DNA from 3 places in the Streptomyces sp. RKAG293 genome. Region 3 is predicted to be linked to each of the others. Evidence: riboswitches for the same ligand, from Rfam matches in the RefSeq annotation. Region 3 holds a riboswitch; each other region holds the start of a gene.

What was found. Region 3 has a riboswitch for cobalamin ahead of LNW72_RS14005 (prenyltransferase/squalene oxidase repeat-containing protein). Riboswitches for the same ligand answer to the same signal wherever they lie in the genome.
Positions count from the first base shown of each region.
Region 1: linked by a shared signal. The riboswitch ahead of metE (5-methyltetrahydropteroyltriglutamate--homocysteine S-methyltransferase) and the one ahead of LNW72_RS14005 (prenyltransferase/squalene oxidase repeat-containing protein) in region 3 are both predicted to bind cobalamin.
Region 2: linked by a shared signal. The riboswitch ahead of LNW72_RS11330 (cobalamin biosynthesis protein) and the one ahead of LNW72_RS14005 (prenyltransferase/squalene oxidase repeat-containing protein) in region 3 are both predicted to bind cobalamin.

Region 1 is NZ_JAJOZB010000001.1:1,300,851-1,305,696, forward strand. It holds gene cobF (precorrin-6A synthase (deacetylating)) at 1-164, opposite strand, end outside; gene LNW72_RS05740 (DUF4430 domain-containing protein) at 246-737, opposite strand; cobalamin riboswitch at 890-1,048, opposite strand; cobalamin riboswitch at 1,195-1,384, shown strand; gene metE (5-methyltetrahydropteroyltriglutamate--homocysteine S-methyltransferase) at 1,569-3,887, shown strand; gene LNW72_RS05750 (hypothetical protein) at 4,105-4,515, shown strand; gene LNW72_RS05755 (antitoxin) at 4,616-4,810, shown strand; gene LNW72_RS05760 (DUF5990 family protein) at 4,827-4,846, opposite strand, start outside.
Region 2 is NZ_JAJOZB010000001.1:2,563,841-2,568,686, reverse strand. It holds gene LNW72_RS11335 (cobyric acid synthase) at 1-1,112, opposite strand, end outside; gene LNW72_RS11330 (cobalamin biosynthesis protein) at 1,109-2,071, opposite strand; cobalamin riboswitch at 2,199-2,327, opposite strand; gene LNW72_RS11325 (hypothetical protein) at 2,477-2,710, opposite strand; gene LNW72_RS11320 (inorganic phosphate transporter) at 2,736-3,992, opposite strand; gene LNW72_RS11315 (FAD-dependent oxidoreductase) at 4,181-4,846, opposite strand, start outside.
Region 3 is NZ_JAJOZB010000001.1:3,151,956-3,156,801, reverse strand. It holds gene LNW72_RS14020 (ABC transporter ATP-binding protein) at 1-108, opposite strand, end outside; gene LNW72_RS14015 (CbiQ family ECF transporter T component) at 105-1,361, opposite strand; gene LNW72_RS14010 (SCO2322 family protein) at 1,358-2,047, opposite strand; gene LNW72_RS14005 (prenyltransferase/squalene oxidase repeat-containing protein) at 2,047-3,249, opposite strand; cobalamin riboswitch at 3,391-3,517, opposite strand; gene LNW72_RS14000 (MBL fold metallo-hydrolase) at 3,583-4,599, opposite strand; gene LNW72_RS13995 (aldehyde dehydrogenase) at 4,702-4,846, shown strand, end outside.

The sequences.
Region 1 (4,846 bases), 1.9 Mb from region 3:
ACATGCTGTTCGATGATGTCGTGGCGCAGCTGGACCAGGTCCGACTTCTCCTCGCCCTTGTCCAGCACGAAGAACACGTCGGCCTGATTGAGCGCCTTGACCGCCTGCAGCGTCAGATGGTCCGGGTCGCCCGCGCCGATACCGATGACAAAGATCTTTCTCACGGCATCGAGTCTGCACCATGCGGTCGGGGCGTGACGCCGCCGGGGGCGGCCTGCGGGCTGCCGCCCCCGGCGGGCCGGGGGTCAGAACGCGGTCAGGGTGAAGACGACCTTGTCACCGGTCCTGATACGGAACTGGCAGCCGCCCACGGGGGTCGGCGTGCCGTTGACGGAGATGTTCCAGTACTCGCTCGCGCCCGCCGTGTCGGCGGCTATGCGGCTGACCGCGTAGTCGTCGAACGAGGGGTACCAGGTGCCGTCCCAGGAGAAGTGCGCCCGTCTCGCCGCGTCGTCGAGCGCCGCGGTCGGGGTGGCCACCCGGCCCGGGTTGGCGCCGCCGTTGGTCCCGTCGCACCGGTGCGTGCCACCGGTGGCGGTCGTGACGTCATGGCCGCTGGTCAGAACGATGCCGTTGAAGACCGTGTGGGTGGTGTCGACGACCGTGACCCGGACGAGCACGGGAAGCGAGGCGGCGGTGGCCGGAGTGGCGGACGCGGCGGACGCCGAGGGAGCGATCGCCGTGAAGGCGAGAGCGGCGGCGGCCAGGGCGATGCGCCGGGATGCGGTACGCAGCACGATATGGAGAGCCTTTCGTACGGGGCCGGCGCCGGGACCCCGCACGTGTCCCCCACGGCACGTCGAACCCCTGGCGCGTTCCATGAAGGAAGCGGCAGGGGCCGGAGAACCAGGAGGGGTTCGGGCTCCACGCTGCAGACCATGACAGTGAGAAGCAGTGCACGTCGTACGGCGGGCTCTCCGGCTCGCAGCGCGGAACGCTGCTCACGGTTGCAGGTCAGCGCCGGATTCCCACCGGCTTTCCCCACTCGCGGACGCATGAAATTGTCGGCCCCGCCGCCCGTCGGACGGCCGGAACCGGTCGCATCGTACGGCCCGCCGCGCCTCGCGCACCACCCCTGTTTCCGGGTACTCGAGCGGGCCACGGGGCGGGACGAGCCGGTGTCCCATTTCACCGTCCGGTAGCTGAACAATGCTGACCCGGCGGCCCCTTTGGCCATAGGCTGGACGGTGCAGCTGGTTCGCCCTGTCCGCCAGACAGGCGCGTCGTAAGAGGGAACCCGGTGGAATTCCGGGACTGCCCCGCAGCGGTGAGTGGGAACGACCGCCGTCATACGCACTGGGACCCGAGCCGGGATCTGGGAAGCGACGGCCAGTAGGTGTCTCGTGTCCGTACGAGACGCGCCCGCGAGTCCGAAGACCTGCCACTGCCCGCGCGCCCCCAACGGCGCACGGTGATTCCGGAGACCTCGAGGGCGGGTCGGAGTACACATCAGGCGGGCACGTGCGGCGTTCCGGCGCTTCAGCGACGTGATCCCGTCCGGTCTGTGGTCCCTTCGCGCCGTCGATTCTCCCGGGGTCCTATGGGAGACACTCGCGAAGGAGAGTTCCATGACCAGCACGTCCGCCACCGCACGCTCGACCGTGCACGGCTACCCCCGGCAGGGCCGGAACCGGGAGCTGAAGAAGGCGATCGAGGGCTACTGGAAGGGCGACGTCGGTGCTGACGCCCTGCGGGACGCCGCCGCTGAGCTGCGCCGCACCAACTGGCGGCAGCTCGCCGACGCCGGCATCCAGGAGGTCCCGACCGGCGACTTCTCGTACTACGACCACGTCCTGGACACCAGCGTCATGGTCGGCGCGATTCCGGCCCGGCACCGCGCCGCGGTCGCCGCCGACGCCCTGGACGGCTATTTCGCGATGGCCCGCGGCACGCAGGACGTCGCGCCGCTCGAGATGACCAAGTGGTTCGACACCAACTACCACTACCTGGTGCCCGAGCTGGGCCCGGACACCGTCTTCAGCGCCGACTCGACCCAGCAGGTCGCCGAGCTGAAGGAAGCGCTCGCCCTCGGCCTCTCCGCGCGCCCGGTCCTCGTCGGTCCGGTCACCTACCTCCTGCTCGCCAAGCCCGCCCCCGGCGTCGCGGCGGACTTCGAACCGCTGACGCTCCTCGACCGGCTGCTGCCCGTGTACGCCGAGGTGCTCGCGGATCTGCTCGCCGCAGGGGCCGAGTGGGTGCAGCTCGACGAGCCGGCCCTGGTCCAGGACCGCACCCCGGGTGAACTCAACGCCGCCGCGCGCACCTACCGTGTGCTGGGCGGTCTCACCGACCGGCCGAAACTGCTGGTCGCGTCCTACTTCGACCGGCTGGGCGAGGCCCTGCCGATCCTCGCCAAGGCGCCCATCGACGGGCTGGCGCTGGACTTCACCGGTCCGGCCGCGGCCAACCTCGACGACCTCGCGGCCGTCGGCGGGCTGCCCGGCAAGCGCCTGCTGGCGGGTGTCGTCAACGGCCGCAACGTCTGGATCAACGACTACGAGAAGTCGCTGTCCGTCCTCGGCACGCTCCTCGGGCTGGCCGAGCGGGTCGACGTCGCCTCCTCCTGCTCCCTGCTGCACGTCCCGCTGGACGCCACGGCCGAGCGCGACATCGACCCGCAGATCGCCCGCTGGCTGGCCTTCGCCCGGCAGAAGACCGCCGAGATCGTCACCCTGGCGCGCGGACTGTCCCAGGGCACCGACACGATCGCGGCCGAACTCGCCGCCAACCGGGCCGACCTGGCCTCCCGGGCCGGTTCCGCCCTCACCAACGACCCGGCCGTCAGAACCCGCGCCGCGGCCGTCACCGACAGCGACGCCCGCCGCTCCCAGCCCTACGAGGAACGGGCCGCCGCCCAGCGCGCCCACCTCGGGCTGCCGCTGCTGCCGACGACCACGATCGGCTCGTTCCCGCAGACCACCGAACTGCGCACCGCACGGGCCGAGCTGCGGGCCGGGCGCATCGACACCGCCGCGTACGACGCCCGTATCGAGGCCGAGATCCGCGAGGTCCTCTCCTTCCAGGAGAAGGCCGGCATCGACGTCCTGGTGCACGGCGAGCCCGAACGCAACGACATGGTGCAGTACTTCGCCGAGCAGCTGACCGGCTACCTCGCCACCCAGCACGGCTGGGTCCAGTCCTACGGGACCCGCTACGTCCGGCCGCCGATCCTCGCCGGGGACATCTCCCGCCCCGAGCCGATGACGGTCCGCTGGACACGGTTCGCCCAGTCCCTCACCACCCGCCCGGTCAAGGGCATGCTGACCGGGCCCGTCACCATGCTGGCCTGGTCCTTCGTCCGTGACGACCAGCCGCTCGGCGACACCGCCCGCCAGGTCGCGCTCGCCCTGCGCGACGAGGTCGACGATCTGGAGGCGGCGGGCAGTTCGGTGATCCAGGTGGACGAGCCCGCGCTGCGCGAGACGCTGCCGCTGCGCGCCGACGGCCATGCCGAGTACCTTGGCTGGGCGACCGAGGCCTTCCGCCTCACCGCCGGCGGGGTCCGTCCCGACACCCAGATCCACACCCACATGTGCTACGCGGAGTTCGGTGACATCTTCCAGGCCATCGACGATCTCGACGCCGACGTCATCAGCCTGGAAGCCGCCCGTTCCCACATGCAGGTCGCGGGCGAGCTGGCCACCGCCGGCTATCCGCGCGAGGTCGGTCCGGGCGTCTACGACATCCACTCCCCCCGGATCCCCAGCGCGGCGGAGGCGGCGGCCCTGCTCCGCAAGGGCCTTGAGGCGATTCCCGCCGAACGGCTCTGGGTCAACCCGGACTGCGGTCTGAAGACCCGCGGCTGGCCGGAGGTCAGGACTTCCCTGGAGAACCTCGTCACCGCCGCCCGCGAGGTGCGGAGCACGCTGCCCAGCGCGACCTCCTGACGCGGCCGTGGCCGGGGCGGACACCCCAGGGTGCCCGCCCCGGCCGCGCGCTAGCGCAGTGCCGCCCGCCGTTCCGTACGGGACCGTCCCGGTTCATCCTTTCGGGTTAAGCAAGGAATGTTTGTCCCGGACCGCATCCGGAGGGGCGCTCTGATGGGGGCGCCGCGCCGACCGTCGTGGACGCGGCCCGGACAGCGATCGAACGAGGTGCGGGGGAATGGGCTCTGTTGCTCTGGGCGTCTGGCTGCTCACCGCCTCCCTGGGGGCATATCTGTTCACGATCTGGCTGCGCCACGGTGGCCTGCGGCAACGCGAGGCCGGCATCACCCGGTTACCGGTCTCGCTGATCCTGGGGCACATCCTGCTGGCCGTGGTCGGCCTGGCCGCGTGGACGGTCTTCCTCTTCGGCGATCTGATGGCCTCCGCGTGGGCGGCCTGCGGTGTCGTGCTCGTCGTGGCGTCCCTGGGCCTGATGATGCTGTTCCGCTGGCTGCCCAGCCCCGGTCGCCATGCGCACGGCGAGCGGACCGCCGAGCGGCACTTCCCCGTCACGGCGGTCGTCGCTCACGGCATCTGCGCGGTCGTCACCGTCCTCCTGGTGCTGGCGGTGGCGGTCCACTCGGCCTGAGCGCCCGGCCCGGGCCGACCCGAAGCGTTACGCCCGTAATGCGAACCCTGTCCTCTGCGTAGATCCTGAAGATGTTGTCCATCACGCGAGGAGGTCCGCCATGTCCATGCTCGACAAAATCAAAGGCATGCTCAAGGGTCACGAGGATCAGGCGAAGCAGGGTGTCGAGAAGGCCGGTGACCTCGTCGACAAGAAGACACAGAACAAGTACAGCGGCCAGGTCGACACGGCTCAGGAGAAACTGAACGAGCAGATCGGCGGCACCCGTCCGCCCACCGACGAGGCGGGTCGGTAGCCGGCCGGCGCACCTGTCAGCGACTGGCGACAACGC
Region 2 (4,846 bases), 590 kb from region 3:
CCGAGGATCTGGTAGCCGCCGCAGATGCCCAGCACCGGACGGCCTTCCGCGGCCCGCCGGACGATCGCGTCGGCGAGCCCGCGCTCGCGCAGCCAGGCCAGCGCCCTGACGGTGCCCCGGGTGCCGGGCAGCACCACCAGGTCGGCGTCGGCGAGTTCCTGCGGCCGGTCGACGAAGCGCACGACGACGCCCGGTTCTGCGGCCAGCGCGTCGACGTCGGTGAAGTTCGACATCAGCGGCACGGCGACGACCGCGACCCGCAGGATGTCCTCGCCGTGCGGCGGGGTGACGACCGACTCCCGTACGGCGCCGCGCATCGAGACCCGCAGCCCGTCCTCCTCGTCGATGCCCAGCCCGTGCGCGAACGGCAGCACGCCGTACACGGACCGGCCGGTGAGCCCGCGCAGCATGTCCAGACCCGGCTCCAGCAGCGAGACGTCGCCGCGGAACTTGTTGACGAGGTAGCCGCAGACCAGTTCCTGGTCCTCGGGGCTCAGCAGGGCCGTCGTGCCGAAGAACGAGGCGAAGACGCCGCCCCGGTCGATGTCCCCGACCACCACGACCGGCAGCCGCGCCGCGCGGGCCAGGCCCATGTTCACGATGTCGTTGTGCCGCAGGTTGATCTCGGCCGGACTGCCCGCCCCTTCACAGATCACCGCGTCATACGTGCCCCGCAGTTCGGCCAGGCACTCCACGACGACGGGGAGCAGCGTGGACTGCTTCCCGCCGTACGGTGTTCCTCCGGCGGACGACGACCCCTCGGGCCCACCGTGGTAGCCGCGGGCGCTCATCTCTCCCACCGGCTTGCCGAGCAGCACCACTTGGCTGCTGCTGTCGCTGCCGGGCTTGAGCAGCACCGGGTTCATCAGCGCCGTCGGCTCGACCCGGGCCGCCTGCGCCTGCATGGCCTGCGCCCGCCCGATCTCCGCGCCCTCGCGGGTCACGAACGAGTTCAGCGACATGTTCTGCGCCTTGAAGGGCGCGACCTTCACGCCCTGCCGGACCAGCCAGCGGCAGATGCCCGCCGTGACGACGCTCTTGCCCGCGTCGGACGTGGTCCCGGCGACCAGCAGCCCTCCGCCGGTGCGGCGCACGCCGCGTGTACCGCTCATCGGGTTCCCTCCTCGGTGGATGCCGACAGCGCGGTGACGGCCAGCCGTCCGCCGGCGCAGACCGCCAGCGCCAGCAGGCCGACGCGGCGCGAGAGCCGTACGGCGCGGGCGATGTCGGCGACTTCGGGCGGCCGGTTGCCGGCGCCCAGTACGGCGCGGTGCTCCACGCGGCCGGCGTAGGCGAGGGTGCCGCCGAGCCGGACGCCCAGTGCGCCCGCGAAGGAGGCTTCCACCGGGCCCGCGTTGGGGCTGGGGTGGCCGGCGGCGTCCCGGCGCCAGGCGCGTAGCGCGCCGCGCGGATCGGGTCCGGCGAGCGTGGCGAGGACGGCGGTCAGCCGGGCGCCGGGCCAGCCGGCGACGTCGTCGAGGCGGGCGGAGGCCCAGCCGAACCGGCGGTAGCGCGGCGACTTGTGACCGGCCATCGCGTCCAGGGTGTTGACGGCACGGAAGCCGACGAGCCCCGGCACGCCGGCCGCCGCGCCCCACACCAGGGCGCCGACGACCGCGTCTGAGGTGTTCTCGGCCACGGACTCCACGACCGCCCGCGCGATCTGCCCGGCGTCCAGGGCCTGCGGGTCGCGGCCGCACAGGTTCGGCAGCCGCTCGCGGGCCGCTTCGAGGTCGCCCGCCTCCAGCGCCGCGGCGACGGCCAGCGCTTCACGGCCCAGCGAGGTGCCGCCCAGCACCGACCAGGTGGCGGCCGCGGTCAGGGCGATGGTGGCGGCGGGGGAGGGGCGTACGGCCCGTGCGGCCAGCGCGGCGGCGGCGGTCGCGCCGCCCGCGCACAGCGCGGTGTACAGCGCGCCGTGGCCGCGGTGGTCGCGCCACAGCCGGCGTTCGGCGGCGGTCGCGGCGCGGCCGAACACGGCGACCGGGTGGCCGCGGCGTGGATCGCCCGCGATCAGGTCGCCGAGCTGGCCGAGAGCGGCGCCGCACGCGAAGGCGTGTCCGGCTCGCACGGTGTCAGCCCGCCGTCACGCCTCGACGGGACAGGGCCTGGGGATCCGGTGGAGTACGACGGCGGCCGGGCATGGCAGGAGTCCTCACTCAGGGTCCGCGCCCTGGTTCGACGTGACCGGCGGTTGAGAGTCTCCTGGCTCCCGGATCCGCGCACCCCCGACCGTCCGGCCGATCGCTCGGCGCTGACGTTCTGGTGGGGGTGCACTCCCCGGTGACAGTGGCGGGACCGCGCCGGATTCACACCGGACTTCCTCTCCTACCGCCGTATGGCACCGGGCAGTCCACCACGTGCCGCGAACCCCGTCAACTCGCTGTTGACCTGCGACGGAAGATGTGCGAAGGCCCACACCCGCGGGTTCGCGGATGCGGGCCTGCGCCGTCGGCGCACGGTGCTCGGAAGAGGATCAGGCGACGATCAGGAAGATGCCGTACGCCACCGCCGCCGCGCAGAGCGCGAAGCACGCGTAGGCGCCGGTCCTGGTCAGGACGGCGGAACCGCCGGAGGCGGCCGTTCCGTCGGTGGCGGACCCGCGCTTGGCGAGCCCGACGATGCCGAGGGTGAAGACGCCCACCAGCCCGATGGTCACCGCGAGGGTGACGCCGAGGACGGTACCGAGGGCCTGCCAGTCGATCTGCATGGTGCTGATTCCTTCCGGGCCGGGATCAGGCCGTGGCCGGTGCGGCGTCGACGGGGGTGGCGACGGGGGTGGCGACGGCCGCGGGAGCCGGGATGGTCGCGGCGAGCGGTGCGACGGGTCCGGCGGGCGGCGGGCTGACGGCCGCGATGGCGGCGGTGACCGCACCCTGCGGCTCGACCGGGAGCTCGTTGACGTTGCTGTGGTCGATCGGCTTGCGGCGCGAGGCGAGCCAGATCGCGGTGCAGGCGGCGAGCGCCAGGACGGCGACCCCGGCGATGCCCCACGCGCCCTGGCCGGCCAGCAGCGCGGCACCGGCGGCGACCAGGCCGGCGGCGGGCAGCGTCAGGCCCCAGGCGGCGACCATGCGGCCCGCGGTGCTCCAGCGGACCACCGCGCCCTTGCGGCCGACACCGGAACCCATCACGGAGCCCGAGCAGACCTGGGTGGTGGAGAGCGCGAAACCGAGGTGCGAGGAGGCCAGGATGGTGGCCGCGGCGCCGGTCTGGGCGGCGAAGCCCTGCGGCGCCTCGATGTCGGTGAGGCCCTTGCCCATCGTGCGGATGATGCGCCAGCCGCCGAGGTAGGTGCCGAGCGCGATGGCGGTGCCGGCCGAGACGATGACCCACATCGGCGGGTCGGCGTGCGGGGCGACGACTCCGCCGGTGATCAGGGCGAGGGTGATGACGCCCATCGTCTTCTGCGCGTCGTTGGTGCCGTGCGCGAGCGAGACCAGGCCGGCCGAGGCGATCTGCCCGGCCCGGTAGCCCTTGGCGGTCGCCTTCGGGTCGCTGTTGCGGCCGATCCGGTAGGTGAGCTTGGTGGCGAGCATCGCCGCCAGGCCCGCGACGACCGGGGCGGCGAGCGCCGGGATCAGGACCTTCATGACGACCTTGTCGCCGTTGACGCCATGGGCGCCGACGGAGACCAGGGTCGCGCCGATGAGGCCGCCGAACAGTGCGTGGGAGGAGCTGGACGGGAGCCCGGCCAGCCAGGTCAGCATGTTCCAGACGATGGCGCCGACCAGGCCCGCGAAGATGACTTCCGGCCGGATCCCCGCGCTCTCGTCGATGATGCCGCCGGAGATGGTCTTGGCGACTTCCACGGACAGGAAGGCGCCGACGAGGTTCAGCACGGCGGACATGGCCACCGCCGTCTTGGGCTTGAGTGCGCCGGTGGAGATGGTGGTGGCCATCGCGTTGGCGGTGTCGTGGAAACCGTTCGTGAAATCAAACACGAGAGCGGTCACGATCACGATTCCGATCAGGAGCGTGATGTGTTCCATGTACCCAGGCAATCGTTTGATCGGACAGTGGCGGTGGCGACCGTACGGAGTCCGGGTGAACGGAAGGTTAACTGGCGGCGGCTGCATGGTGCCGCCCCTCGCGGACCGGATTCTTCAGGCCATGCCGGGTGTTGGGGCGGCTGCGCCATCGCCCGGGATCCGGCTCGGCACCGCCCCCGGAATCCGTTTCAGTGCCGCCCGGAGATCCGGTCCGCGACGCGTGCCACCGGGTCCGTTTCACTGCTGCGCCCGGACAGCTCACGGCGGTCCGCGCCGCGGTAGGCCGCGTACATTCCGTGCACACCGATCCAGCGGAACGGCTCCGGCTCCCAGCGCCGTACCCGGTGGCCCACCCAGGGCAGCGCGGTGAGGTCGGTGCCGTGGCCCTGACCCGAGTCCAGCTGCACCAGATCGCGCAGCGTCCGCGCCGCCAGGTTCGCCGTCGCGACGCCGCTGCCGACGTAGCCGCCCGCCCAGCCGAGCCCGGTCGCCCGGTCCAGCTCCACGCTCGCACACCAGTCGCGCGGCACGCCCAGCACCCCTGACCAGGCATGTTCGATCGCCACGCCGGCGGTCGCCGGGAAGAAGCGGACCAGGATCTCGCGCAGCGCCTCGACCGTGGCCGGCTGCGTACGCCCGTCGTTGTCCGTCCGCGAACCGAAGCGGTACGGCACCCCGCGGCCGCCCAGCGCGATCCGGTCGTCGGCCGTGCGCTGCGCGTACATGTAGGCGTGCGCCATGTCGCCGAGCGTCTCGCGGCCCTCCCAGCCGATGGTGTCCCACACCTGCTGGGGCAGCGGCTCGGTGGCGATCATCGAGGAGTTCATCGGCAGCCAGGACCGCTTCTGCCCCTT
Region 3 (4,846 bases):
CCCGACGAGCAGGCACAGTTCACCCTCGGGGACGGTGAGGTCCACTCCGGCGACGGCGGGCTCTGCGGCGTCGTCGTACCGGACGGAGACCTGCTCGAAGCGGATCACGTGCGGTCCTCCTTCGAGTTCGGCTGGGGGATGACGTGCCGGGCCGGGACGCCGTGTGGGGCCGGGACGCCGTGCGTGGCCGGCTTGACCTGCGGGGCCGGCCCGACGTGCTGGGCCGGGGACACCGGGGTGGGCCGGGGCGGCGCCGGGGGTGGTGCGACGAACGCGGGCAGCAGCCCGATCAGGATCGAGAGCGCGGGCCACAGGGGCAGCGTGGGCGCGGCGAGCGGGATCGTCGGCGGGGCCAGCGCCAGTGGATCGTGCGAGGCCGCCCAGATCATCAGCCCCGCCACCGCGACCCCGGAGCCCGACACCAGCCAGGCCCGCGCGCCCCACCGGTCGGGCCGGTAGCGGCTGCGGATCGACCGCCGGCCGCCGAGCCGCAGCCCCGCCAGCGCCGAGACCAGCCCGAGCAGCAGCACCGGCACGCCGTACCCGGCGCCGGACGCGGACAGCAGCGCGTACGTTCCCGCGCACACGCCGAGCAGTCCGCCCAGCGTCAGCGCGGCCGTCGTCCGGCGTATCCCGGCCGGTACGTCGGCGGAGCGGCCGTAGCCGCGGGCGTCCATCGCGGCGGCCAGCGCCACCGACCGCTCCAGCGCCCCTTCCAGAACCGGAAGTCCGACCTGCAGCAGCGCCAGCACCCCGCGGTCGTCACGGCCCCGCAGCCGGCGGGCGGCGCGCAGCCGCTGCACATCGGTGACGAGGTTCGGGGCGAAGGTCATCGCCACGACGACCGCGACACCCGCCTCGTACAGCGCGCCCGGCAGCGACTTGAGCAGGCGGGCCGGGTTGGCGAGCGCGTTCGCCGCGCCCACGCAGACCAGCAGGGTGGCCAGCTTCATGCCGTCGTACAGCGCGAACAGCAGACCCTCAGCGGTCACCTTCCCGCCCAGCCTGACCCCCCGCGCCCAGTCGGGCAGCGGGACCTCGGGCAGCCTGAACAGCACGTAGGTCCCCGGGATCGGCGAGCCGAGCAGGACCGCGAAGGCCAGCCGGATCGCCAGCACCACCAGTCCCAGCTTCAGGAACGCCCCGTAGGACTTCGCCCAGGGCGCGTCCGTGCGGCGGGCGGCGACCACATAGCCCGCGACCGCGACCAGCAGCAGGAGCAGCAGCGGATTGGTGGTCCTGGACGCCGCCGTCGCCAGCCCCAGCGCCCACAGCCACCACGCCCCGGCGTGCAGCGCCGTCGACCGGGTGGCGACGGCGGCCCCGCGGCCGGCGGTGTTCCGGCGTACCCCGGTGTTCATCCGCGCCGGCGGCGGGCCTGCCAGAGGGCCGCCCCGCCGAGGGCGAGGACGGCGGCGATGCCGGCGAACCAACCGACCGAGGGACCCCCGCCGTCACCGCCGCCGTCGCCCGACGCCTGCGGCGCGGGGCTCTTCGACGCCGATGCCGTGCCGGAGCCTCCGGAGCCTTCTGCGACCGGCTCCCCGCAGCCCGCCTTCGGGTAGCCGGCGATGGCGCACACCATGCCGGCCGAGTTGTAGCGCAGCGGCTTGGCGACGGCGGCGAGCGCGTCGTCGCCCGTCGCGTCGCCCGGGACCTGGGCGCAGGCGGTACGCGGCGCGGGCGGTGCCGCACCGCCGCCCGCGTCGGCGGCGGTGCCGAAGTCCAGCACGAGGGCGATGCGCTTGGTGCCGCCCTTGGGCGGGGTGCCCGTGCAGATCGCGGCGAACGACGTGGCGCCGGGGACGTCCCGCGGCTTCGAGGAGTCCTGCGCCTCGGCGCTGGCCGCGAAGCGCCAGCCCTCCACCGACCCGTCGTCGGGCCGGTCCAGCGCGGGACCGGTCTGCGCGTACGTCCAGGTGTCGCCGGAGCGCTGCCAGAACGACCAGTAGCGGTACGCGGCGGCCTGCGCGGGCAGGGCGGAGACCGCGAGCAGCGCGCCGAGCGCCAGCAGGACGGCGAGGACCCGCAGCCGGGGGCGCGGCATCAGCCCTGCTTCTTCTTGCGGCCGCTGACGAGGAACCCGACGCCGATGCTGGCGACGAAGAAGACCCCGACGATCCACCAGGTGGCCGAGGAGGACTTGTCGTCCTTCTTCTCGGTCCTGTCGGACGGCGACGGGCTCGCGCTCGCCGCGGCGGCCGGCTTCGGGCCGAGGTTGGTCAGCTGCTGGACGAGGTCCGCGCCGCCGGCGCTCCGCGGGTCGTTGCCCGTCGCGTGGGCGGCGAGGATCAGCTGGGACAGGGCCGCGGGGTTGCCCTTCGACCAGGTCGCGGAGTTCTTCGCGAGCCAGTCGTACGACGTCTTCGCCGTGTCGCGCTGGTGGATCGCGGCCAGCGCGATCACGGCGTCGGCGGTGGTGCCGTAGTCCGGCGTCGGCTTGTCCGCGCCCGGCGTGACGGCGGTCAGGTGGCCGCCGCCCGCGGTGAGCTGCGTCGTCAGGTACGCGCCGCCGGCCGAGGCGGCACCGTCCGCGTCGAGCTTCTTGTAGGCGTCGGGCGACGCGCAGTCCGGGGCGGTCGCGACCACGTTCGTGGTCGACGGGGCGACGACGAACCCCGCGCCGTGGGCGCCGCGCACCGCGTCGGCGGTGGCCTTGGCGTTCACCGTGAGCTTGCCGTTCATCGGGTAGCCGAAGGCGCCGCGGTCGGCGGCCTTGGCGTCGCAGCCGAACTGGAAGGCCTTGAGGCTGTCCGAGGCCTCCCGGACAGCGCTCTGCGCGCCGATCACGACACCGGTGGAGTTCGGGTCGGAGGCGCCGCCGGGGTTGTACGACCAGCCGCCGTCCTTGTTGCGCACCGAGGTCAGCCAGTCGGTGGCCTTCTTCACGACAGTGTCTGTGGTGGCCTTGTCGCCCAGCGCGGTGAGCGCCTGCACGGCGATGCCCGTCGCGTTGGTGTCCTCCGTCTTGGCGTCGCAGGCCTTCGACGTGTCGGCCCGGTACGACGGGAAGCCGCCGTCCGCGCACTGCTGACCGGTCAGCCAGGCCACGGCGCTGTCGGCCGGCTTCACCCCGGCGGTGTCCAGCGCCAGCAGCGCGTACGACTGCCGCCACACCCCGTCGTACGTCGGGTCCCCGGTGCCGTAGAGACCCGGCGGCAGCGGGGTGTCGGCGGAGGCCGCGGGCACCGCGGCCATACCGAGCACGGTGGCGGCGGCGAGCGCGGCGGCGCTGCGACGGAGGTTCATGAGGGGTTGATGCCTTTCGCTGAGCGGGTGCGTGGCCGGGCGCACCGCTGCGAGCCCGCGCCATGCGCGGGGCACCGGGCTCCGGCTCCGTTACCTCGACGGTGCCGGTCACCGCCGATACGTCGCCGCATCTGCCGGACCGGGAGCCGCTCCCGTCCGCGCGGGTACTCCGACTCGCCGCCCCTGCCCTGGGGACGGCTCACGGTTGCGGGTCAGTGCCGGATTCGCGCCGGCTTCCCCCGCTCGGACGTGGATGGAATTGTCCCGAACATCGTATGCCCTGCGGGTGCCGCTCCCGGTCCCGGCCCGCCCGCGCCCCGGCCGCCCGTTCCGTCAGACCGCCTGGTACGTGACCGGGTCGGAGCCGGGGACGGCCTCGGCGCGGCCGGCCTTCACCAGCCGCCGCAGATGGGCCTCGGCCTCGGAGACGGCGATGTTGCGGGAGCCGAACGGGATCTGCTCCCAGGGACGGTTCCACTCCATCACCTCGGCGAGCTGCCAGGGCGTGCGCGGTGCGTCGCTGATCAGCGCCGCCAGCCCGGCGAGCCGCTCCTCGTGGTGGTCGAGCAGCTCCCGCACCCGGCCCGCCGCGTCCTTGAACGCGTACTGGTGGGCGGGCAGCACCTCGTCGGGGTTCAGCCGGCCGATGCGCTCCAGCGAGGCCAGGTAGTCGCCGAGCGGATCGGTCTCGACCTCGTCGTCGGGGTCCTCGTACAGCCCGATGTGCGGGGAGATCCCCGGCAGCAGGTGGTCGCCGGAGAACAGCCGCCGGCTCTCCTCCAGGAACAGGCAGACGTGCCCGGGGGTGTGGCCGGGCGTCCAGATGGCGCGCAGCCGCCGGCCGGCGAGGTCCACGAGCTCGCCGGGTTCGATGTCCCGGTCCGGGAGCGCGGGCCGCAGCCCCGGCAGGGTGGTCGGCCGGCCGGCGGCGCGGGCGGCGCGCAGCGGGGCGAGGTGCTCCTCGGGGGCCCCGGCGGCGATGAGCTTCGCCATCATGAAGGACATCCAGCGGGCCGGCTCGGCGGACCGGGTGCGGCGCACCACGTCCGCGTCGGCGGCGTGCATCGCGATCCAGGCCCCGGACACCTCCCGGACCTGCGCGGACAGCCCGTGGTGGTCGGGGTGGTGGTGGGTGATGAGGACGCCGTGCACCTCGGCGACGGAGGTGCCCGCCTCGACGAGACCGGCCTCCAGTGCGGCGTACGAGTCCGGGTCGTCCCAGCCGGTGTCGATCAGCACGGGACCGCGGTCGGTGTCCAGGAGATGGACGAGCGTGTGGCCGAGGGGGTTGTCGGGGATCGGGACCGGGATGCTCCAGACCCCTCCGCCGTGGTCGGTCACGCGCACCATCTGGTCCCCTCTCGCCGACGAAGTCATTGCCCACTATAACTAGAACTGGTATCAGTTCTGAAACAGCGTCAGGTATGGGCCGACCCGCAGGAGGCACCAGTAATGACCGACCTCATCGAACACGGACAGCTGTTCATCGGCGGGGAGTTGGTGGACCCGCTCGGCAGCGAGACCATCGAGGTCATCTCCCCGCACACCGAGCAGGTCATCGGGCGGGTGCCGCACGCCTCCCGCGCCGACGTGGACC